DNA from 2 places in the Dysosmobacter acutus genome. Region 1 is predicted to be linked to the other one. Evidence: predicted binding sites of a transcription regulator. Region 1 holds the regulator's gene; the other holds the start of a gene.
The links. The regulator HrcA, encoded in region 1, represses chaperone genes, less so after heat shock. The targets are predictions, from matches to a motif close to TGTTAGCACTCNNNNNNNNNGAGTGCTAACA.

Region 1 (11,119 bases):
CAGTCGCAGCTGGGCCTGATCTCCCCAATGGGCGCTGTCTCTATGTGATCGGTAAAACACATCTCCTGCACTCCGGCGGCCGCTGCCGCCCTGGCCATATCGGCCATGGAGAAGCGGGCGTCCGGGGAGCACAGGGAATGGGTGTGATAATCTGCAAGGTACATGCCGTTCCTTTCCCGCGTATCCTTCACGCCTGCCCCGCCGCGATCCGCCCTTTCGGGGGAGGGGTCCGGGGGATGCGTTTTCCTGAAGGCCGCGAAAAGACTGGTTCTCTATTTCTTGAACTTCTTGAAGAAGTTCCGGCGCTGTTCGTAGTTGTTCTCCCCAAGGGTGTCGGCAAACTTTTTCAGCGCCTCCTTCTGCTCCCGGTTCAGGTTGCGGGGCGTTTCGATATACACGGTTACGTATTGGTCGCCCCGGCCACGGCCGTTGAGGGAGGGGATGCCCTTGCCCTTCAGCCGGAAGGTGGTGCCGCTCTGAGTTCCCTCGGGCAGGTCGTATTTTACCTTGCCGTCGATGGTGGGAATCTCCAGCTCCGCGCCCATGACCGCCTGGGCAAAGGTGATGGGCGCCTCGCACAGCACGGAGGTCCCCTCCCGGCGGAAGATGGCGTGGGGCTTTACGGTGATGGTGATCAACAGATCGCCGCTGGGGCCGCCGTTTCGGCCCGCGTCGCCCTGACCCCGGATGGAGATGGTCTGGCCGTTGTCGATGCCGGCCGGGATGGTGGCCTCAATGGTCCGGCGCTTGCGCACCATGCCGCTGCCGTGGCACTCCTGACAGGGCTGGTGGATGATCTTGCCCGTGCCGCCGCACTTGGAACAGGGCGACGTGCTGGCAAAGACGCCCATGGGCGTCTGGCGCCGGGTCTGGACCGAGCCGGTGCCGTGGCACTCCGGGCACACCTCCGGCGTGGAGCCCTCGGCGCAGCCGTTGCCGCGGCAGGTGGGGCAGGCCTCCATCCGCTCCGCCGTCACCGCCTTCTGACAGCCAAAGGCCGCCTCTTCAAAGGTAATGGCAACGGACATGCGGATGCTGTCGCCCCGCTGGGGCGCGTTGGGGTTGGTCCGGCGGGCGCCGCCGAACCCTCCGCCGAAAAAGCTGCCGAAGAGATCGCCCAAGTCTCCGAAATCGAATCCCGCGCCGCCATAGCCTCCGCCGCCGGCCCCGAAGTTGGGGTCCACACCGGCGTGGCCGTATTGGTCATACCGACTCTTCTTCTCCGGGTCGGACAGGATTTCGTAAGCCTCATTGATCTCCTTGAACCGAGTCTCCGCCGCCTTGTCCCCAGGGTTCAGGTCGGGGTGGTTCTCCTTGGCTAACTTTCTATATGCCTTTTTGATCTCGGCATCAGAGGCGCCGCGGCCCACGCCCAGCACCTCGTAATAATCTCGTTTTTGTTCTGCCATTTGTCACGCAAGGTCTGCCGCGCGGCCGCTCACACGGAAGCCGCCGCCCGCCTCCCCGCTCCTCCTCTCTGTCCCGGTTCCGCCGCGCTGGGCTTTGGACCGGGAATATACAGGGGATTATGCGGAGCCGCTGACGCGGCTCCGCATAATACATTACTTGTTCTTGTCGTCCTCATCCACGACCTTGTAGTCCGCGTCGTAATACTGACCGCCCTGCGCGCCCGCGCTGGCGTCCTCGCCGCCCGGCTGCGCCCCGGCCGCGCCCTGGGGATTGGCCTGCTGGTACAGCTTCTCGCTGACCGCATAGAAGGTCTGGGTCAGCTCTTCGGTGGCGGCCTTGATGGCGGGGATGTCCGTGCCCTTCAGGGCCTCCTTCAGCTTGTCGATACCCGACTGGACCTTGGCCTTCTCATCGGCGGGGATCTTGTCGCCCATTTCAGAGAGGGTCTTTTCGCTCTGGTAGACCATCTGGTCGGCCTGGTTGCGGGTCTCCACCTCTTCTTTCAGCTTGGCATCCTGAGCCGCGTACTGCTCCGCCTCCTTGACCGCCTTCTCAATGTCATCCTTGGACATGTTGGAGGAGGAGGTGATGGTGATGTGCTGCTCCTTGCCGGTGCCCAGGTCCTTGGCGGAGACGTTGACGATGCCGTTGGCGTCGATATCGAAGGTCACCTCGATCTGGGGCACGCCGCGGCGGGCCGGGGCGATGCCGTCCAGGTGGAAGCGTCCTAAGGATTTGTTGGCCGCGGCCATCTCCCGCTCGCCCTGGAGTACGTTGACCTCCACGGAGGTCTGGTTGTCGGCGGCGGTGGAGAAAATCTGGCTCTTCTTCACGGGGATGGTGGTGTTGCGGTCAATGAGCTTGGTGAACACACCGCCCATGGTTTCAATGCCAAGAGACAGCGGCGTGACGTCCAGCAGCAGCAGGCCCTTCACATCGCCGGTCAGCACGCCGGCCTGGAGGGCGGCGCCCATGGCCACGCACTCATCGGGGTTGATGCCCTTGAAGGGCTCGGAACCGGTGAATTTCTTCACGGCATCCTGCACGGCGGGGATACGGCTGGAGCCGCCCACCAGCAGGACCTTGGAAAGGTCGGCGGGCTTAAGGCCGGCGTCGGACATGGCCTGGCGCACGGGTCCCATGGTGGCGTCCACCAGATGGGCGGTGAGCTCGTTGAACTTGGCCCGGCTCAGCGTCACATCCAGGTGCTTGGGGCCGGTGGCATCGGCGGTGATATAGGGCAGGTTGATATTGGAGGTGGTGACGCCGGAGAGCTCGATCTTGGCCTTCTCGGCGGCCTCCTTCAGGCGCTGCATGGCCACCTTGTCGGTGGAGAGGTCCACCCCGTCGGTGCGCTTGAACTCGCTGACCAGATACTTCATGACGCACTCGTCGAAGTCGTCGCCGCCCAGGCGGTTGTTGCCGGCGGTGGCCAGCACCTCGATGACGCCGTCGTCAATCTCAAGGATGGAGACGTCGAAGGTACCGCCGCCCAAGTCGTAGACCATGATCTTCTGTGCGGACTCCTTGTCCACGCCGTAGGCCAGGGCCGCGGCGGTAGGCTCGTTGATGATGCGCTTGACCTCAAGTCCGGCGATCTTGCCGGCGTCCTTGGTGGCCTGACGCTGGGAGTCGGTGAAATAGGCGGGGACAGTGATGACTGCCTCGGTCACCGGGCTTCCAAGATAGGCCTCCGCGTCAGCCTTCAGCTTCTGCAGGATCATGGCGCTGATCTCCTGGGGGGTGTAGGACTTGCTGTCCACGGTGACTTTATAGTCGCTGCCCATCTCCCTCTTGATGGAGGCGATGGTGCGGTCGGGGTTGGTGATGGCCTGGCGCTTTGCCACCTGGCCCACCATGCGCTCTCCGGTCTTGGAAAACGCCACCACGGACGGCGTGGTGCGGTTGCCCTCAGCGTTGGCGATGACGACGGCCTCGCCGCCCTCCATCACCGCCACGCAGGAATTGGTTGTACCTAAGTCGATGCCGATTACTTTAGACATAGCTGGTTCCTCCTATTTGAATCATATATATTATTCATTTTTCTATTTCAAACTGCCTTTTGAAGGCGGCGGTTAACAAATTCAGTTGGCCACCCGCACCGTGGCAAAGCGGAGCACCCTATCTCCAAGCATGAAGCCGGCCTGGAACACGTCCGCCACCACGTTTTCACCCAGGGACTCGTCGTCGATGTGCATGACCGCGTTGTGCCTGGCCGGGTCAAAGGGCTGGCCCAGGGCCTCGATCTCCGTGACGCCCATGGCCTCCAGGATTCCCTTAAACTGGGCAAAAATCATCTCCATGCCCTTTTTGTGGGGAGAGTCGCTCTGGTCATCGGTCTTCAGTGCCCGCTCCAGATTGTCGTACACGGCCAGGAATTTTTCAATGGTGTCGCCCTTGGCGTCCTGATAGATGGTTTCCTTTTCCCGGGCGGTCCGCTTTCGGTAGTTGTCATACTCGGCGGCCAGCCGTGTGTACTGGTCCTTGGCGGCCTCCAGCTGCTTGGCGGCCAGCTCCATCTGCTCCATCTGTTCCCGGGTCAGGGTGTATTTCTTCTCCTTGCTCTTTTTGGGCTTTGCGGCTTTGGCCTCCTCCTTGGGCTCCTGCGTCTCCTGGCCGCCCTCTTTGCTCTCGGGAGATACCGGCTCCTCCGGCGTCTGGTTCTTGTTCTCTTCACTCATGAGATTTATCCTCCGGTAATTCGTTTTTGCCAAACATCCGGCTCAAGCCGTCGGCAAAACAGCTCAGCCGCGCCGCCACCGTGGCGTAATCCATCCGGGTGGGCCCCACCACGCCGATCAGGCCCCGCATGTTGTCGCCGATGTCATAACTGGCCACCACCACGCTGGTGTCCTGAAGCGCCTCGCTGACATTTTCCGGGCCAATGAGAATTTTCATAGGATCGTCCTCATCCGGCCCCGGCAGGTTTTCCTTGTCCTCCGAGAGGAAGCTCATCAGCTGGTGGGCCTTGTCTGCGTCCCGGAACTCCGGCAGCTTCAGAATCTGGCTGGCGCCTAAAGTCTTGACTTCCTTGCGCACCGCGTCCTCCAGAACACGGGTGGCGTAGGCCACAATCTGGCTCAGCAGCAGGAAAAGCGGCGGCGGCACCTGGTCGGAATCATCCATCAGCCGGCGGTTCATCTCCTCCGGCGAGGCACCGGTAAATCGCTTGTTCAAAAGGTTGACCAGCACCGGCAGCTGATCGCCGCCCACCTTCAGCTGCATGCGCAGCAACTGGGACTTCACCCGGTCGTCGTTGGTCATCAGCACCAGGATGCAGTTGGAATCATCCACGCTCAAAAGGTCGAACCGGCGCACCCGGATCTGGCCTTTGCCGGTGGTGGCCACATAGGCCGGATACCCCTCAAAGGAGGAGACCACCTGGCCCGCCTGGGCGATCACCCGGTCCAGCTCCTCCATCTTGATCTGGAGGGCCTGGTTGATGCGCCGGGTCTCCTGCATGGAGAGGCGGTGCTGCTCCATCAGCTCATTGACGTAAATCCGGTAGCCCCGGGGGGTGGGAATCCGGCCGGCGGAGGTGTGGGGCTGCTCCAGATAGCCTGACTCCACCAGGTCTGAAAGCTCATTGCGGATGGTGGCGGAGCTGACCCGCCCCTCCATCTGGGCCGCAATGGCCTTGGAGCCAACCGGCTCGGCGGAGGCCACATAGTCCTCCACCACGATCTTCAGTATTTGCTTTTTCCGGTCGCTTAACTCCACGGCACTTCCTTCTCTTGCATCAAATTGAATTAGCACTCCATCTTCCTGAGTGCTAAAGTTAATTTACCACCACTTCCCGTCCTTGTCAATGCATGGATATAAACAAATTGTAAACAAAAAACAAGGAAAGCGTGAACATTGCAAAACTGGAAAATAACCCCTTCTTTTGGCCCGCCGGCCAAGGTTTCAGTGGCAATAGCTAAGCGGTTGTGCTACGATAAAGATACCACTCTCCCGCAGGGGGAGCACTTTGATTGAAGGGGGGAACTTCCATGAAACTTGTGGATCTCAACTGCGATCTGGGGGAAAGTTTCGGCGCCTACACCATCGGCGCCGACGAAGAGGTCTTAGGCTGTGTCTCCTCCGCCAACATCGCCTGCGGCTTTCACGCCGGGGACCCGCTGGTGATGGCGCGCACCGTCGCCCTGGCGGGGGAGAGGGGAACGGCCGTGGGCGCCCACCCCGGCTTTCCGGACCTGATGGGCTTTGGCCGGCGGAACATGTCCCTCACGCCCGACGAGGCGGAGGCCTGCGTGGTCTACCAGATCGGCGCCCTCTTGGCATTTGCGCGGCGAGCCGGCCTGCGATTGCAGCACGTAAAGCCCCACGGGGCCCTCTACAACATGGCGGCAAAGGACAACTCCCTGGCGGACGCCATTGCCCGGGCGGTCTCTTCCGTGGACAATGAGCTGATTCTGCTGGGCCAGGGGTGCCTTCTTGACGCGGCCCGCAGGGCGGGTCTCCGGTCCGCCAGCGAGGTCTTTGCCGACCGGGCCTATCAGCGTGACGGCACCCTGGTGCCCCGGAGCCGGGAGGGTGCCGTCATCCACAGCCGGGACGCGGCCATTGCCCGGACCGTCCGCATGGTGGAGGAGGGGCGTGTCACCGCCGTCACCGGAGAGGACATCCCCATCCAGGCCGACTCCATCTGCATCCACGGGGACAGCCCCTCGGCGCTGGAGTTTGCCCGCTCCATCCGCTCCGCTCTGGAGAGCCGGGGCGTGACGGTCGCCCCGCTGAGCCGGGTGGTCTTTTAAGGAGGCGGCGGATGGAACGGTTTTTGCCCGCAGGCGACAGCGCCGTCACCGTGGAGTTGGGCGGCGCCATCTCTTCCAAGGTCAACGCCCGGGTTCGTTCGCTCCAGGCGGCCGTTGAGAGCGCCGGCATTCCCGGCATCCGGGAGACGGTGCCCGCCTACTGCTCCCTCACCGTCCACTACGATCCCTGCCAAATTCTCTTCGGCCCGCTGGTGGCGCGTCTGCGGGAGCTGACCGCCGCCCTGGACGCGGCGGCGGCCACGCCGTACGTGGTGGTGGAGCTGCCGGTGCTCTACGGCGGGGAATTCGGGCCGGACCTTGGCGCCGTGGCCCGGTTCGCCGGAAAGTCGGAGCAGGAGGTCATCGCCCTCCACAGCGAGGTGGAGTATCTCATCTACATGCTGGGCTTCACCCCGGGCTTCCCCTACTTAGGAGGCCTGAACCCGGCCATCGCCGCGCCCAGGCTGGAGACGCCCCGGCTGCGCATTCCGGCCGGCAGCGTGGGCATTGCCGGGAGCCAGACCGGCGTCTACCCCGTGGCCTCCCCCGGCGGATGGCAGCTGATCGGACGCACTCCGGTCTCCCTCTATGATCCCGCCCGGCCGGAGCCCATTTTGCTCCGGGCCGGAGAGTACGTCAAATTCCGGCCCATTGACGGGGAAACCTATCGCAGCATCGCCGCCCAGGGTGCGTCCTATGTCTGCCGCCGCTCCATTTGTGAGGAGGTGGGGCTGTGAGCATCCGTGTGGAACAGGGCGGCCTTTTGACCACGGTGCAGGACATGGGCCGCACCGGCTATCAGCAGTACGGCATGTCCGTTGCCGGCGTGCTGGACCAAAGGGCCGCGGCTTTGGCCAATTTTTTGGTGGGCAACGTGGAAAATGAGGCCGTGCTGGAGGTCTCCCTCCTTGGGCCCCGGCTGCTCTTCACCCAGGACAACTGCATCGCCCTCACCGGCGGCGACCTGGGCGCGGAACTGGACGGCGCGCCGGTGCCCCTGTACGCGGCTGTGGCGGCGAGGAAAGGTCAGATTCTTTCCTTTACCGGTCCCAAAAGCGGCTGTCGGGCCTATCTGGCCTTTGCCGGCGGGCTGGACATCCCGATAGTCATGGGCAGCCGCTCCACCTTCCTCAAGTCACAGTTGGGCGGCTATCAGGGCCGGCAGCTGAGCTCCGGAGACGAGATCGCCTTCCGCGCGCCCAGACCCATCCTGCCTATGATGAGCAGGCGGCGCCTGATGGAGCGGACCGCCTCTTCCTTGCTTCGGGTAGTCCTTGGTCCCCAGGACGATGCCTTCACCCCGGAGGGGCTGGAGACCTTCCTCTCCTCCGAATATACGCTTACCAACCAGTTTGACCGCATGGGCTGCCGGCTGGACGGGCCGGTCATCGCCCATCGGGCCGGGGCGGACATTCTCTCCGACGGCATCTCCTTCGGCGCCGTGCAGGTGCCCTCCAGCGGGAAGCCCATCCTCATGCTGGCGGACCGCCAGACCGTGGGCGGCTACACCAAGATCGCCTGCGTGATCTCCGCCGACTTCTCCGCACTGGCCCAGGCCAAGGCCGGGGACCGGTTCCGCTTTGAAGCGGTGAGCATGGAACAGGCCCAGGCTTTGTACATCGCCCAGCGGCAGGAGCTCAGCGGCATCAACCGCAGCCTCAACGCCGGAGTGTTCCGCCGCCTTTTCCACCGATGAAAGGAGCGATTGGATGGAACAAAATCTCACCCCCCTAAAGGTCCGGCACATGGCCCGCAGCGGCCGCCTGACCTCTCCCACAGCTGGTCTGTGCCCGGGCTACGCCCAGGCCAACCTCATCATCCTGCCCGGCCGGTGGGCCCGGGACTTTCGGGAGTACGCCCGGCGCAACAGCGCCCCCTGCCCGGTCCTTGAGGTGTTGGAGGGCTCTCCCAAAACCCGCCTGATGGCCTCCGACGGGGACATCACCACCGACTTCCCCGCCTACCGCATCTATCGCGGCGGCGTCCTCTGCCAGGAGGAGACGGACGTATCCGCCCTCTGGCAGCCGGACTTTGTGGGCTTTCTCATCGGGTGCAGCTTTTCCTTTGAGGAGGCCCTGCTCCGCGCCGGAATCGAGATGCGCCACATCACCATGGGCCGCAATGTGCCCATGTACAAGACCAGCATCCCGACCCACCCGGCCGGCCCCTTCCGGGGGCCCATGGTGTGCAGCATGCGGCCGATGACCCCGGAGCACGCACGTCTTGCGGCGGAGATCACCGCCCGGTTTCCCCATGTCCACGGCGGCCCGGTACAGATCGACCGCCCGGAGGAGATCGGCATCCCGGATCTCTCCCGCCCGGACTACGGCGACGCGGTGGAGGTTCGGCCCGGAGAGGTGCCGGTCTTCTGGCCCTGCGGCGTGACGCCCCAGGCCGCGGTGGAGGCCGCAAAACCGCCCATCGCCATCACCCACGCCCCGGGCCACATGTTCGTCACCGACGTGAAAAACGAATCGCTGGGCGATCTGCTCTCCGCCCATCAGCCATAAAAAAAGCTCCGGGCCGATCGGCCCGGAGCTTTTTCGCCGGCGCGCTGCCGACTGCAATTTATCATCCGCACAGTGTCTCCTGTTCCTTCAGCAGCTGCATAAGCGCCCTGCGGACCTTCAGGTGCGCGGACAGCTCCAGGCCGTCCACGCTCATGGTCCGCCGTCCGGTGCATCCGTCCACCGCCCCGGCGCCGACGATGGCCCGCAGCAGCTCCGTCTCTCCCTGCTCCGAAAGCATCAGCTCCCGGCCCGTGGCGTGGGACAGCAGCGCCGCAAGGCCGGCCCCCCACCAGTTGGACACCCCGGCCGCCAAAGTGAACTGGGCCGGCTCCACCGCGGCGATCTCCACACCGTGGGGCACATGGGCGCACACCTCACCGTAGAGCGCCCCCATCCCCAACTCGTTGCCGCCGTCGCCGATGGCCACTGTTGTGATGGACCGCTGGCGTGCCAGTTGGAGGCAGCTGTCCGTATCCGCCGTCATGCGGTCGATCACAGCGCCCCGCATGTTGTGGAAGTGGCCGTCCATGCCCTTGCCCGGCCGCTCGATGGCAAGTACCAGGTCGGGCTGACAGCGGTCAAAGAGCCTTCTGATGAACCGCCCTGTCTCCAAAAATGGAACAACCGTCAGCCCCGCCTCTGGCGATGCAAGCTCAAGAGCTTCCTCCACGCTCCGGTAGGACGGCGCATCCGTGGCCACTTCCACCTGGCATCCTATAGCGGTCAGCGCGCCCGCGATCTCCGCCGCGCCGATGGGGCCGTCCGTCTCGCCCGCCACGGTGCCGCAGTCCACCGGGAATCCGGTCAGCACCAGCGCGGAGCGGCTGCGCAGCAGCACCCCGCTCAGCTCCCGCAGCGCCGGCATGGGCGCGCGAAGCCCCCGGCTCCCCTGCCGCAGCTGTTCATACAGCATCTGCTCAAAGTCCATTGCAGAGTCCTCCCTATCGGCGGGCGCAAAAAAAGACCCACCAATTTAAAAATTCGTGGATCTTGTCTACGTCGGGACCAGCCGGGCAGGCGTCCCCATAAACAAAAGAACTGATTCTTCTATTCCTTAGAATACGTCGCCGCCCGCCGTTCGTCAAGTCAAATTTGCGGAGGGCTGTGGAAAATTTTTCTCCTCTGTGGTATGCTGTTTTCATAGGAACGGAACCATGGGAAAGGAGCTTTTTATGCGTTATCCGGAGCAATCCCTCCTGGTGGTGGGGATGGCCAAGCCCAGCCGGGAGGACGCCATCTACGCCACCCACGGGGAGTTTTACATCAGTCTGGTGCTCTGCCGGGAGACAGGGGAGATTCTGGACATGGGCTGCAACACCATCGTGGGCGTCACGGCGGAATTTGTGCGCCAGCTGTTGGTGGGAAAGCGGCTGCCGGAAGAACTTCCGACGCTGGAGCGGGAAATCCGCACCCGTTACTTTGCCCTGACCCAAAAGCCGCTGATCGCCGCGCTGAAGGACGCCTCCAACCGGTATCTCATCGCAAGAGGACAGTAAGTGAAAAGAACGCCCCCGGACGAAAGTCCGGGGGCGTTGCTTATTGCTTGCTTGCAGCTAATCTGAAGTCAGATTACTTAGCGAGCGGTGGCGTCGGTAACGAACAGGTAGGACACCTGGCCAAAGCTGCTGGAGCTGGAGTTGCCGTTGTAGATCACAGCAATCTCAACCTCGGTCAGCTTGCTGTCGTTGCCAGGATCATCGGAAGAGGTCAGGGCATCCTTGATCTCGCCGATGGAGCCCAAGTTGTAATCGGTCAGGTCAATGACCTCAGCCTTGGAGACGTTCAGATCCATATCCTGGCTCTGTGCATCCTGGACCAGGCCAACCAGGTAACGAGTGCCAACAAACTGATCGGCAACAGTGTCCAAAGTCAGGCCAGTAGCCACGGAAGTGGTGTTGGTAGAGCTGGTGTAAGCCTTCAGGGTATAGACGTTATCGTCGCCAGCAGCATAAGTAACGAACTGGCCAGCCAGACCCTGATTCTTGGAGATGACACCCTCAGTCTTCACACCGTCAATATACAGGGTGTAAATGTCAGCAGCCTTGTTGCCCACGCTGGTCTCACCAGTCTTCTTGGAAACGAAGGCCACGTTTGTGCCGGTGGCATCCTCAGCATCGCCGGTAATGACCACATAAGTGATTTCATCATCCTTGTTGAAGACCAGCTTAGCAGACAGGCCGGAAACCTTCTGGACTCCCTCGCGGACGGTGACCTTATCGATCTCGCCGTCATTCACGCTCAGATACACGAACTTCACGCCGGAAGCATAGTAGCCCTTAGAGGGGATGTTGGTGGCGCTGGCGTTCTGAGTCAGGGTCAGGCCGGTATTGTCAACATACTTTCTGCCATCAGAATCATTAGTGGACTCAGCCGTGGTGATCTTATACTCACCGTTGTTCTTGGAGCCGCTGGTGCTGTAGGCATAGATGGTGCCCATGGTCA
Region 2 (11,119 bases), 110 kb from region 1:
TCATAAGCGCCGGTCCACCGCCCATCAGATAGTAGAGGCAGATGCCGTACGCCAGGGCAAAGTTCACCGCGCACAGAAGCAGCGTCAAAACAGAGCGCACACGAAGGGAACCCACTTTGGATTCCAGGAAGGCCGACATTTTTTTCGCCATTATGCCCACACTCCTAACTTAGTTAAAACAAAGGTGACAAAGGTGAGGTTGAGAACAACAACGCTGATCAAAACGCCGATGTTGTAGAGGTAGTTCTTCACCACATGCTTGCCAAGGAACTTGCGGTCGTTTGCCAGCAGGAACCAGGAAGAACCGCTGACCCAGGAGAAGCAGGACTGGAGGCCTGCCACCAGGATGACCGCCCACATGGGCTTGCCGATGTAAGCGCCCAAAAAGCCGATCTGCGTACTGATCAGGCCGAATTTCCACAGCTTGGAGTGGGGGTCCAGGGGCTTTCCAAAGGCGCGGCACAGGGACTGGGCAGCGATGGTGCTCATGCCGATCATGGTGGACACGGTGATGGCCAGAATGCCGATGTAGAAGCCGATCTGGATGGCCAGGCTGGGGATGGCGCCTACCAGGGCATTGGCCAGGGCGTAGGTGTCGTCGGGGAAGGAGCCGCCGCTGAAGGTCACGGCGAACGCCACGCCCACGAAGGTGAGGACCAGCGTTACGGGAACCAGGCCGCCCACCACCAGGTCAAAGTGAGCAAGCTTTTCATGGGTGGGGGTGAAGTTGCGCTGCTTCATGGCATAGTGGTATTGACACCAGTCGCCCACAGCCACCACGGAGATCAGCGCGGCGATGCCAGTGGAGATACCCTCGATTCCGCTGGGCAGCGTGGGGATCAGCAGGCCGTGCAGCAATGCACCCCAGTCCACGCCGGTCACAAAAATGACGGCCACGAACACGACCAGCATGACGGCGATCAGGATTTTGCAGAAATTCTCCACAAAGCGGACCGCCTTGTCGTTCTTGCCGTACATCCAGGCGAAGGGGAAGGAGAGGATAAAGATCACGATCCAGTTCACAGATCTGGGGAAGTTGATGTTCACCAGAGCGAACATATTCTCCAACGCGTCCGTACCCAGGGCATACTGTCCGAAGGTAAAGGTCACGTATCCCAGATAGCATGCGATCAGTCCTGTGACGGCGGAGCCGATCAGCTTATTTTGATACTTGTTCTGGGCAGTGATAACGTCCAGCCTGCTGTGGACAGCAAACTTGGTGCCCAGCGTCAGCATGAACATACCAAGCAGATAGGAGTAGAAGGGGATCCACAACATCTCATAGCCATAGGCCGCGCCCATGGCTGCGACGGACGCAAAGGAACCGGCGCCAAGGGTGGTGACGGCCTCCAGGAATGCGGGCCCGGTATATTTGCTGAATCCCCGCCACCGGGTTAAGGCAGGTGCTTGATTAAGACGTTCAAGGTCTTGAATCTCATTGAGATTTACCTGTTCACTCATAATTTCCCTCCCTGAATTATCACGCTTCACATATTAAGTCTCGGATCACTTTTTTCGAATAGGGTTCCAATGTAATTTGGTCGGCACTCACCCTTTCCTTGCAGGCCAGCTTCACCGCGCCATTCACCTTTACCATGCATTTGCCGCATGCGGCCTGACGGCAGGCCGCGTGGGAGAAGAATGCGAGGGAGTGGTCCTGATTATTGTATATTTCCTCCAGGAGATTCATGACAGAAACCGCCGCGTCATCCTCCACCGTCACTGTGTAGGTCTGATACCGGCCATTTCCTGTTTCGGCCCCCCGTAAGATTTTGACTTCAATTTCTCTCATTTCCGGCCTCCTTAACTCAGCTTTGCGATTACGTCTTCCACATAGGGGATGTAGTCCTTGCGGACCGGCTCCGGATGGATGTCGGTGTGGACCGGTGCCACCCATTCGGTGTCCAGCGCGCAGTTTTTGACCACCAGGTTTTTGAGATAGTTCTCATTGTCCGTGTAGAAATAGTCCTCCCGCACATGGACGCCCCGGCTTTCCTTCCGCATGGAGGCCGCCGTAAGGGTGGCCGCGGCAGTGATGAGTCCGTTTCGCAGCTGCAGGTATTCCAGCCACTCCTTATTATATCTGCGTTCCTTGGTGGCCAGGGATACGCCGGTCAGCTCCTTCTGCAGGCTCAGCACATCCTGAAGGCCCTTTTCAAGAGACTTGCCGTTGCGCAGGACCGTCAGGGAGGCGGCGGTGGCGTCGTGCAGCGCCTGACGCAGCTCCACCGGGCTTACGCCGCTGTCCTTCGTGAAGGGGCGGAGCAGTTCCTCCTCCATCCGGGCAAGCAGCTTGTCAGACGCAGTGTCCACGGCGGCCTTCCCCGCATAGGAGGCGGCGGAGGCGCCGGCGATGTTCCCCTCGATCAGCATCTCTGTGGTGGCGGCGGAAACCCGGTTGGCGCCGAACATGCCGCCGGTGCATTCGCCCGCTGCAAAGAGGCCGGGCAGTTTTGTCCCCATCTCCTCGTCGATGCGGATGCCGCCCTCGAAATAGTGGGCAAACGGGGCGCAGGTCACGCAGCGGTTGTTCAGGAAAATCTCCATAATGTCATGGTACATGCCCTTGGACAGGTTGGGGAGATCGTGATAGAGTTCCTCCTTCAGCTCCTCCGGGGAGAGGGGAAGGGTGTAATAGACGCCGCCAAAGCGGTTGCAGCGCTGGGAATTGATCTCCTTTTGCAGCGCATAGGAAAGCAGCATCTTGTTCCACTCGGTGTCAAGGGCCAGAGCTTCCACCTCCGCGGTCAGGTGGCGCTGGGTAAAGGGCTTGCCGAATTTGTTGACATATGTACCATAGCCGGTGGTGTTCATGATGTAGGGAAGAATGTTGCCCTTATACATCACTGGGTGAAGAATGACCGAGGGGCAGAAGGAGATCATCTCCATGTCGATGAGCTCGGCACCCGCCCGCAGAGCCGCCGCCGGGCCTTCGCCGCAGCAGTCGGTGGGACCGCTGTTGTTCCGAAAGATGCCGTGGCTGCCGCCGGTGGCGATGACCACCGCCTTGGCGGGGAAGTACTTGATCTCGCCGGTGAGCAGGTCCACACAGGTGCAGCCCTTTACCACTCCGTCCTCCACCACAAGGTCGGTGAAAAGGTGGCTTTCCACATAGGAGATGCCCAACTCTTTTACCCGCCGGAACAGGGAGTCCAGGATTGCGGAGCCGAACACGGAGATGCCCCGCTCGCCCTCAGTGCCCAGGACCTCCATGCCCCAGCCCATCAGCTCGCGGATCCGGTCCGGCGCGCCGTCCACAAATTTGCGGATCAGCTTCTGGTTGCCCAAGTAAAAGCCCTCATGGCAGACGTCCGCAAAAAACTTCTCTTTTGAATCGTCCTGGTTCCAGTCACTCAGCCCCATCTCGTGGAGGCTGCGGCCGTCGCAGGCGATGTCCGCGCTCAGGTTTGCTCCTGCCAGCAGCGTGGAGCCGCTGCGGTTGATCTTTCCCTTGGCCACAATCAACGTGTTTGCGCCGCCCTCTGCGGCGCTGATTGCCGCGCGCAGACCGCCGCCGCCGCTTCCGATGACAATGACATCAAATGGAGCGCATTTTTCAAGCATATTCGTTCCTCCTGATCGTTCCATCCAGCTTTTTGTTTTGTTTCCAACAAAACAAAAATACTCCTATTTTAAAGAAAAGTCAACTGTCTGTTGAATATTTCTATATACCTTCTGGAAATTTCGGAAAGTTATAGACAATTTAAACAAAAACAGACTGCATAAAAAAGAGCCCGCCCTTGGATCGGAAAACGGACTCTTTCGTATGAAATCAGAGGGAGTCAAGGGACTGGACATGCTGACTGCAAAGATCCTCCATATAGTCGGCATAGCGGTGGAGCACATCCAAAACAGCTTCTTTGGAAGAGTCAGAAAGCGCGTCAAAGTAGGAGTAAAACTCCCGGCCGATGACCCGGTGAAACTCGATGTGGGCCTCGAATACCTCCAAGCCGGTCTCTGTGCCCCGGTAGTAGACCTCCTTGCGGTTGGACTCGTCTTTAAAGCAGTCGATCAGCCCCCGAACTTCAAAATCCCTTGTCATTTTGGAGATGGTACCCTTCGGGATGCCCGTGATCTGGGCCAGCTTTGTGGTGTTGATCCCGGGATGGCAGATGATTTTCTCCAGTGTGTGCATTTCCCGCGGCAGCAGGCGCACACCGGGGATATATTCCCGGTGATTGCGGTTGTCGATGTTGGTATAGCTGCAGATGCGCAGGATGACCTCATCAAACTCTAAGCGGTTGTCAGACATATTGAAATCCTCAAATTAAGTAGTGATGGTGTGAGATCATTCTATCGTATGTAATTGGAAAATGCAAGGGATGTCACCCCCGGACATCGGCCTGAATATTCTGTAAACAGCCTGTACCTTGTGCTCACAGCCTCCAAATAGCAGCACAAGACACTTGAAACTTGGGTGAGGCAACAAGCACAATGCCTCAACAAAATGCACCATCTGATGCCACATTATGGATGCTGACGCCGCCTTTATTGGCTGCATACCGGAGGGTATAAGCCGTTCCTCCGGTATTCCTTGTGCAGTATGCGACGCAGTGGGACGATTCATCCACAAGGCGCCTGTCCCGGGCCAGATAAGCCTCCTTGGAAGACACAGGAGAGATACAGACGCACTTATCGTATTTACTCAGCATCCTCGCATAGGTATCTTTTTGATCGTCCGTCCAGCGACTTGTAAAATCTTCGAATGGGTATACAAGGATCACTTTAATATACGGGAAATCGGTTTCCCGCAGGCGGAATAATATCTGGGCAGCAAGCGTGTCAAAGCCAAGCGCGCCGCCGACGCCAAAGTACTGCACACCCGAGACGATTATCAATTTTCTGATTGTGAGTTCTGTTCTGACAGTTATCGTTTTAAACTGATCTCTTGGAATGTCCCGGTGTCCGGTGAAACAGCATGTCACACTTCTCTTATCCATGCGTATTGCCTCCTCACCTCAACTTACAGAGTTATTATAACTCTATAATAACTCTGTTTTGGTTTGGGAACAACACAAAAGTCTAAAATAGAGTCATGGCAACTCTGTTTTGGAGGTTCTACTATGGAAAATAAGAAGGTCAATGAGAAACATTTTGGCCTGCGGGTTGATGGCGATATTCTTGCAAAGTTCCGTTATGCCTGCGGCTTTCATGGCCGCTCCGCAAATGCCCAGATCATCCAGTTAATGCTAAAATTTATTGCAGAATACGAGGCAGAGCATGGCAAGATAGAGCTTGAGAAATAATTTGGAGGGGTGATTGCGGTGTTTGACTGCAAACCAATGTGGGAGACCATGGCGGGGGTGCAGATATCGCAATACCAGCTGCTCAAAGCGGGATTGACAACAAGACGCCTGAACCACTGAAAAAGGGAAAGAACATCACGATGGTTACGCTGGAGGAACTCCGCGGGATCATCGGCTGTACTCCCAACGATATTGTTGAATTCAAGTAGGACCGCCATGGCAAGTACATTGCACATGGCAGTTTTTTTGTATCGGCGAATCAAAAAAACACCGCTGTCCGCAATTGCGGACAGCGGTGTTTTTATCAATCAAGGGCTTGCTGATTGGTAGCGGTCTCTTAATACATCCCGCCCATGTCGCCCATGCCGGGAGCCGCGGCGGGTGCGGGAGGCTCGGGCTTGTCGGCCACAAGAGACTCGGTGGTCAGGACCATGGCGGAGACGGAAGCGGCGTTCTCAAGAGCGCAGCGGGCCACCTTGGCGGGATCGATGATGCCGCTGGCGACCATGTCGCAATACTCTTCCTTATAGGCGTCGAAGCCGTAGCCCTTCTTGCCGGACTCGCGGACCTTCTCGAGGATGACGGAGCCGTCCAGGCCGGCATTGGCGGCGATCTGACGGATGGGGGCCTCCAGAGCCTTGGCGATCAGGCGCACGCCGGTCTTCTCATCGCCCTCTACGCTGTTCAGCAGGGCTTCCACGGCGGAGATGACGTTGACAAAGATGGTGCCGCCGCCGGCAACCACGCCCTCTTCCACAGCGGCGCGGGTGGCGTTCAGCGCATCCTCGATGCGGAGCTTCTTCTCCTTCATCTCAGTCTCGGTGGCTGCGCCGACCTTGATGACGGCCACGCCGCCGGCCAGCTTGGCCAGGCGCTCCTGGAGCTTCTCACGGTCGTAGTCGGAGGTGGTGACGGAGATCTGGCTGCGGATCTGGCCCACGCGGTCCTTAATGGCCTGGGAGTCGCCGGAGCCGTCCACAATGGTGGTGGTCTCCTTGGTGACCTTGACCTGACGGGCGCGGCCCAGCATGTCAACAGTGGCTTCCTTCAGCTCCAGGCCCACCTTCTCGCTGATGACGGTGCCGCCAGTGAGGGTGGCGATATCCTGCAGCATCTCCTGACGGCGGTCGCCGAAGCCGGGGGCCTTGACGCACACCACATTCAGCGTGCCGCGCAGACGGTTGACAATCAGGGTGCTGAGGGCCTCGCCCTCCACATCCTCGGCGATGATCAGCAGCTTCTTGCCGGCCTGGACCAGCTGCTCCAGGATGGGCAGGATGTCGGCGATGACGGAGATCTTCTTATCGGTGATCAGAATATAGGCGTCGTCTAAGTTGGCCTCCATCTTCTCGGTGTCGGTGACCATATAGGGGGTGATATAGCCGCGGTCGAACTGCATGCCTTCCACGACCTCGCTGTAGGTCTCGGCGGTCTTGGACTCCTCGATGGTGATGACGCCGTCGGCGCTGACCTTCTCCATGGCCTCTGCGATCAGCTTGCCGATCTCGTCGTCGCCGGAGGAGACGGCGCCCACGCGGGCGATGTCCTTGGTGCCGTCCACGGTCTTGGCCAGATTCTTGACCTCGGCCACTGCGGCCTCAACAGCCTTGGACATGCCCTTTTTCAGCACAATGGGGTTGGCGCCGGCGGCCAGGTTCTTCAGGCCCTCGTGAATCATGGCCTGGGCCAGCAGCGTGGCGGTGGTGGTGCCGTCGCCGGCCACATCGTTGGTCTTGGTGGAAACTTCCTTCACCAGCTGGGCGCCCATGTTCTCAAACGGATCCTCCAGCTCGATCTCCTTGGCGATGGTGACGCCGTCGTTGGTGATCAGGGGAGAGCCGAACTTCTTGCCCAGGACCACGTTGCGGCCCTTGGGGCCCAGGGTGACCTTTACGGTATCGGCAAGGGTGTTGACGCCGGTCTCCAGCGCCTTGCGGGCATCCTCACCGCGCTTAATCAGCTTAGACATAATTTATTACCTCCAAAATAGAAGAGTTTGTTTTTTTGATCTCTGCTTTGCCGCCGAACCCGAAAGAGCGTCCCGGCGGACTCTGGATGACAACAGCGGATTATTCCACGATGGCCAGGATGTCGCCCTGACGAACCACCACGTACTCCACGTCCTCCAGGGTGACCTTGGTGCCGGCGTACTTATCGGTGATGACCTTATCTCCGGCCTTGACGGTCATGGTGATGGTCTTGCCGTCCACCACGCCGCCGGGGCCCACGGAAATGACCTCGGCAACGGAAGGCTTCTCCTTGGCGGAGCCGGTGAGGATAATGCCGCCCTTGGTGGTCTCCTCGGCCTCTACCATCTTCAAAATGACGCGGTCTGCAAGCGGGGTGAGTTTCATGAAAATTGCCTCCTTATTGTATTATATAATTTTTGAATGAACGGAACCAGCGTTAGCACTCTTGCCTCCTGAGTGCTAACGCTGCTATCATAGTACATTGTTTTCCATTTGTAAAGGGGGTAGCGGGAGAAATTCTGTAAAGAATTTGTGAATAGACCTGTCAGCGGGCGGTTTTGTTGCAGTCGCAGCCCCTGGGGCCAAAAAAGTTGAGCCGCTTGCCGGCCAGGCGCACCGTCACGTCGTGGGAGCGGAAGCATTCGCCGTCCAGGCAGGTGACGATCTCCCCGGCGTCGGAGTGGATGCGGACCTCTTTGGCCCGGACCACCCGGGCCAGGTCAGGGAAGCGGGCGTACTGACCGTCGGAGTAGGGGCGGAAAAATCGGGCAAAGGTGGGGCGGCTCACTTTTTTGACCAGGATGGTCTCCAGCACGCCGTCGTCCATCCGGGCCTCGGGCACGGGCGTGGAGCCGCCGCCGTAGTACCGGCCGTTGCAGGTAGCCACCAGGGCGAACTCGTCGGTCACCTCCTCCCCGTCCACGGTGACGGTCCAGCGCTGGCCGATGCCCTTGAAGAGAAAGTTGACGGCCACGGAGGCAAGGTAGCTGCCCCGGCCGCTGAGCAGCGGATGGTCGCCGTATGTATGCACATCCTCCGCCACCCGGGCGTCGATGCCGGAGCAGGCGATGGTGGTGCAGTACCTGCCGTTGCACTCGATGAGGTCCAGGGGGAAGACGTCGCCGTCCCACAGGTTTTCAGCATCGGCAAAGCGGGGCATGTCAGCGCCGAAGTTTTTCAAAAAATCGTTTCCCGTGCCCACGGGGATACAGGTTACGGCCACATGCTCAAAGCCGGCGGCGCCATTGGCCACTTCAAAGATGGTGCCGTCGCCGCCGCAGGCGTAAAGGCGGATGGGTTCCCCGCTCTCCGCCGCCTTGCGGGCCAGCTCCGTGGCATGGCCGGGGCTTTGGGTCAGCATACAGGCGCAGTCCAGGCCGTGCTTTTGACGCAGCTTCTCCGCCATGGCCAGAATGCGGCTGGCCTGGCTGCGCTTACCGGCGCTGGGGTTGATGATAAAGATGTGCTTCATAGGTCCTCCTTCCGGTCAAAATCCAATACGGTTCGTAAAAATTCGACCAGAAATTACATATGGTAGTTATTTTCCCCCGTAGAAGAAGGCGTCACACTTGATCATCCCGTTGTATAGCTTGCGCTTTTTCAACGCCGGACGGCCGAAGGAACGCTCAAACTCCGTGTGGGAGGAGAGCACCACCACCCGCCACTTGGGAGGCAGGGTCAGCAGCGCCTTGCCAAACATCCTGTAAAGGGCTTCCGCTTCCGAGCGCTCCATGAGCCGCTCGCCATAGGGGGGATTGGTGACCAGCTGGCCGTACTCGCTGTCACGGCGGAACGCGGCGGCGTCGGCCACCTCAAAGCGGACGCAGTCGTCCACCCCGGCAAGCTCCGCGTTGTGCCGGGCAAGCTCCACCGCCGCCGGGTCGATATCGCCGCCCCAGATGTCATAGGCGCCGTGGAACTCCCGGTCCATGGCCTCCTGGGCCGCGTCGGTCCAGAGACGGGAGGGCAGGGTTTTCCACCGCTGGGCGGAAAAGCTGCGGTCCAGGCCCGGCGCCCTGTTTTTGGCAATGAGGGCGGCCTCGATGGGAATGGTGCCGGAGCCGCAGAAGGGGTCGCAGAAGGGGTCGCGGCTCCGGTAGCGGGACAGCGTCACCAGGGCGGCGGCCAGCGTCTCCCGCAGCGGCGCGCCCATGTTCCGGGCCCGATAGCCCCGCTTGTAAAGACCGTCTCCGGAGGTGTCCAGATACAGCGTGGCCACGTCCTTGATGATGGAGAACTGAATCTGGTAGCGGCTGCCGGTCTCCGGCAGCGTCTCCACGCCGTAAGACTGCCCCAGCCGTTTGGCGGAGGCCTTCTTCACAATGGCCTGGCAGGCCGGAACTGAGTGGAGGATGGAGTTCAGAGTGTAGCCCTTGACGGGGAACTCGCCATCCCGGGGGATGTAGTCCTCCCAGGGCAGGGCGCGGACGCCCTCAAAAAGCTGGTCAAAGGTGGCGGCGGGGAAGGAGCCAAGCTCCATCAGCACCCGGGCGCCGCAGCGCAGGTTCAGGTTCAGCCGGGGAATGTCGGCCTCCGAGCCCAGGCAGTGAACCCGGCCGTTTTCCGCACGGACCTCCCGAAGGCTTAGGCGTTTCATCTCGTCGGCCACCAGACTCTCCAGGCCGAAGAGGCAGGGGACGGTCAGCGTCATTGTCATAAAATGCTCCATTCTGCCGCTGTGCAGAAAAAATAAGACTCCACCAGCGGCGTATGGAGTGTCTCTGATATGCCGCCGCGCGTTCAGCCGGCGCGGCGCATTCAAATTGAAACGGCTGTTGAATATGCATGGAACAGCATCCGGAGTAATTTCCAGAAACAGTATAACAAAAGGGAGGGGAAAGTGCAAATTGAAGAAGCGGGAAAATGATAACAATTTCTTAAAAAGAATCCGGTGGAAATGAAACAAAAGATATGGTATACTGCGTCTATAGGCAAAAGTGTTAAAAGAAAGGAGAAACACATGATCCCTGTAATGACGATCGTCTGGCTCATCGCCATCGTGGTATTCGCGGTGGTGGAAGCGGTGACGGCAGGGCTGGTCTCCATTTGGTTTGTGGCCGGGTCCCTGGCGGCGCTGATCGCGGCCATCGCCGGAGCCAGTGAACTTGTACAGATTATCCTCTTTGTGGCGGTCTCCGCCATAGCGCTGGCGGTGACCCGGCCGCTGGTGAAAAAATACGCCCGCGGCAAAGCCGTGCCCACCAATCTGGACCGGGTCATCGGCGAGCATGGCAAGGTAACAGAGGAGATCAACAACGACAACGCAACCGGCGCCGTCTATGTGGACGGCAAGACCTGGACCGCCCGCAGCGTGGACGGCACAGTGATCCCCGCCGGCGAGCAGGTTCAGATTGTGAAAATGGAGGGCGTCCGGCTCTTCGTAAAATTAAGTGAAAAATTGGAGGTAGTCAAATGAATGGTTTGGGCTGGATTCCCGTATTGGTGCTGGTACTGCTGATCGTGCTGCTCATCATCACCAACATCCATATTGTGCAGCAGTCCCGGGCGTATGTGGTGGAGCGCCTGGGCGCTTTCCACAGCGTGTGGAACGTGGGTATGCATTTTAAGGTCCCCTTTATTATGCGCATTGCAAAGAAGGTATCCCTGAAGGAGCAGGTGGCGGACTTCGCGCCCCAGCCTGTGATCACCAAGGACAACGTCACCATGCAGATCGACACGGTGATCTATTTCCAGATCACCGATCCCAAGCTTTATACGTACGGCGTGGAGCATCCCATGAACGCCATTGAGAACCTGACGGCCACCACGCTGCGAAACATCATCGGCGACATGGAGCTGGATCAGTCCCTGACAAGCCGCGACATCATCAACTCCCGGATGCGCGCCATTTTGGACGAGGCCACCGACCCCTGGGGCATCAAGGTCAACCGGGTGGAGCTGAAG

Region 2: a site for HrcA is predicted at 7,651-7,681, ahead of KQI82_RS03715 (co-chaperone GroES). Genes of this name have one in related genera too.

What each region holds. Positions count from the first base shown of each region.
Region 1 covers NZ_JAHLQN010000001.1:668,309-679,427, reverse strand. The annotation lists gene KQI82_RS03150 (histidinol-phosphatase HisJ family protein) at 1-191, opposite strand, end outside; gene dnaJ (molecular chaperone DnaJ) at 273-1,409, opposite strand; gene dnaK (molecular chaperone DnaK) at 1,563-3,413, opposite strand; gene KQI82_RS03135 (nucleotide exchange factor GrpE) at 3,495-4,091, opposite strand; gene hrcA (heat-inducible transcriptional repressor HrcA) at 4,084-5,130, opposite strand; gene KQI82_RS03125 (LamB/YcsF family protein) at 5,403-6,167, shown strand; gene pxpB (5-oxoprolinase subunit PxpB) at 6,179-6,904, shown strand; gene KQI82_RS03115 (5-oxoprolinase subunit C family protein) at 6,901-7,863, shown strand; gene KQI82_RS03110 (putative hydro-lyase) at 7,877-8,677, shown strand; gene KQI82_RS03105 (DUF4392 domain-containing protein) at 8,739-9,605, opposite strand; gene KQI82_RS03100 (DUF3870 domain-containing protein) at 9,850-10,173, shown strand; gene KQI82_RS03095 (S-layer homology domain-containing protein) at 10,251-11,119, opposite strand, start outside.
Region 2 covers NZ_JAHLQN010000001.1:782,804-793,922, forward strand. The annotation lists gene KQI82_RS03675 (hypothetical protein) at 1-151, opposite strand, end outside; gene KQI82_RS03680 (divalent metal cation transporter) at 151-1,461, opposite strand; gene KQI82_RS03685 (2Fe-2S iron-sulfur cluster-binding protein) at 1,481-1,792, opposite strand; gene KQI82_RS03690 (FAD-dependent oxidoreductase) at 1,804-3,564, opposite strand; gene KQI82_RS03695 (MarR family winged helix-turn-helix transcriptional regulator) at 3,773-4,252, opposite strand; gene KQI82_RS03700 (SLOG family protein) at 4,440-4,940, opposite strand; gene KQI82_RS03705 (hypothetical protein) at 5,064-5,246, shown strand; gene groL (chaperonin GroEL) at 5,584-7,215, opposite strand; gene KQI82_RS03715 (co-chaperone GroES) at 7,316-7,600, opposite strand; gene KQI82_RS03720 (diacylglycerol/lipid kinase family protein) at 7,761-8,687, opposite strand; gene KQI82_RS03725 (THUMP domain-containing class I SAM-dependent RNA methyltransferase) at 8,754-9,866, opposite strand; gene KQI82_RS03730 (NfeD family protein) at 10,176-10,631, shown strand; gene KQI82_RS03735 (SPFH domain-containing protein) at 10,628-11,119, shown strand, end outside.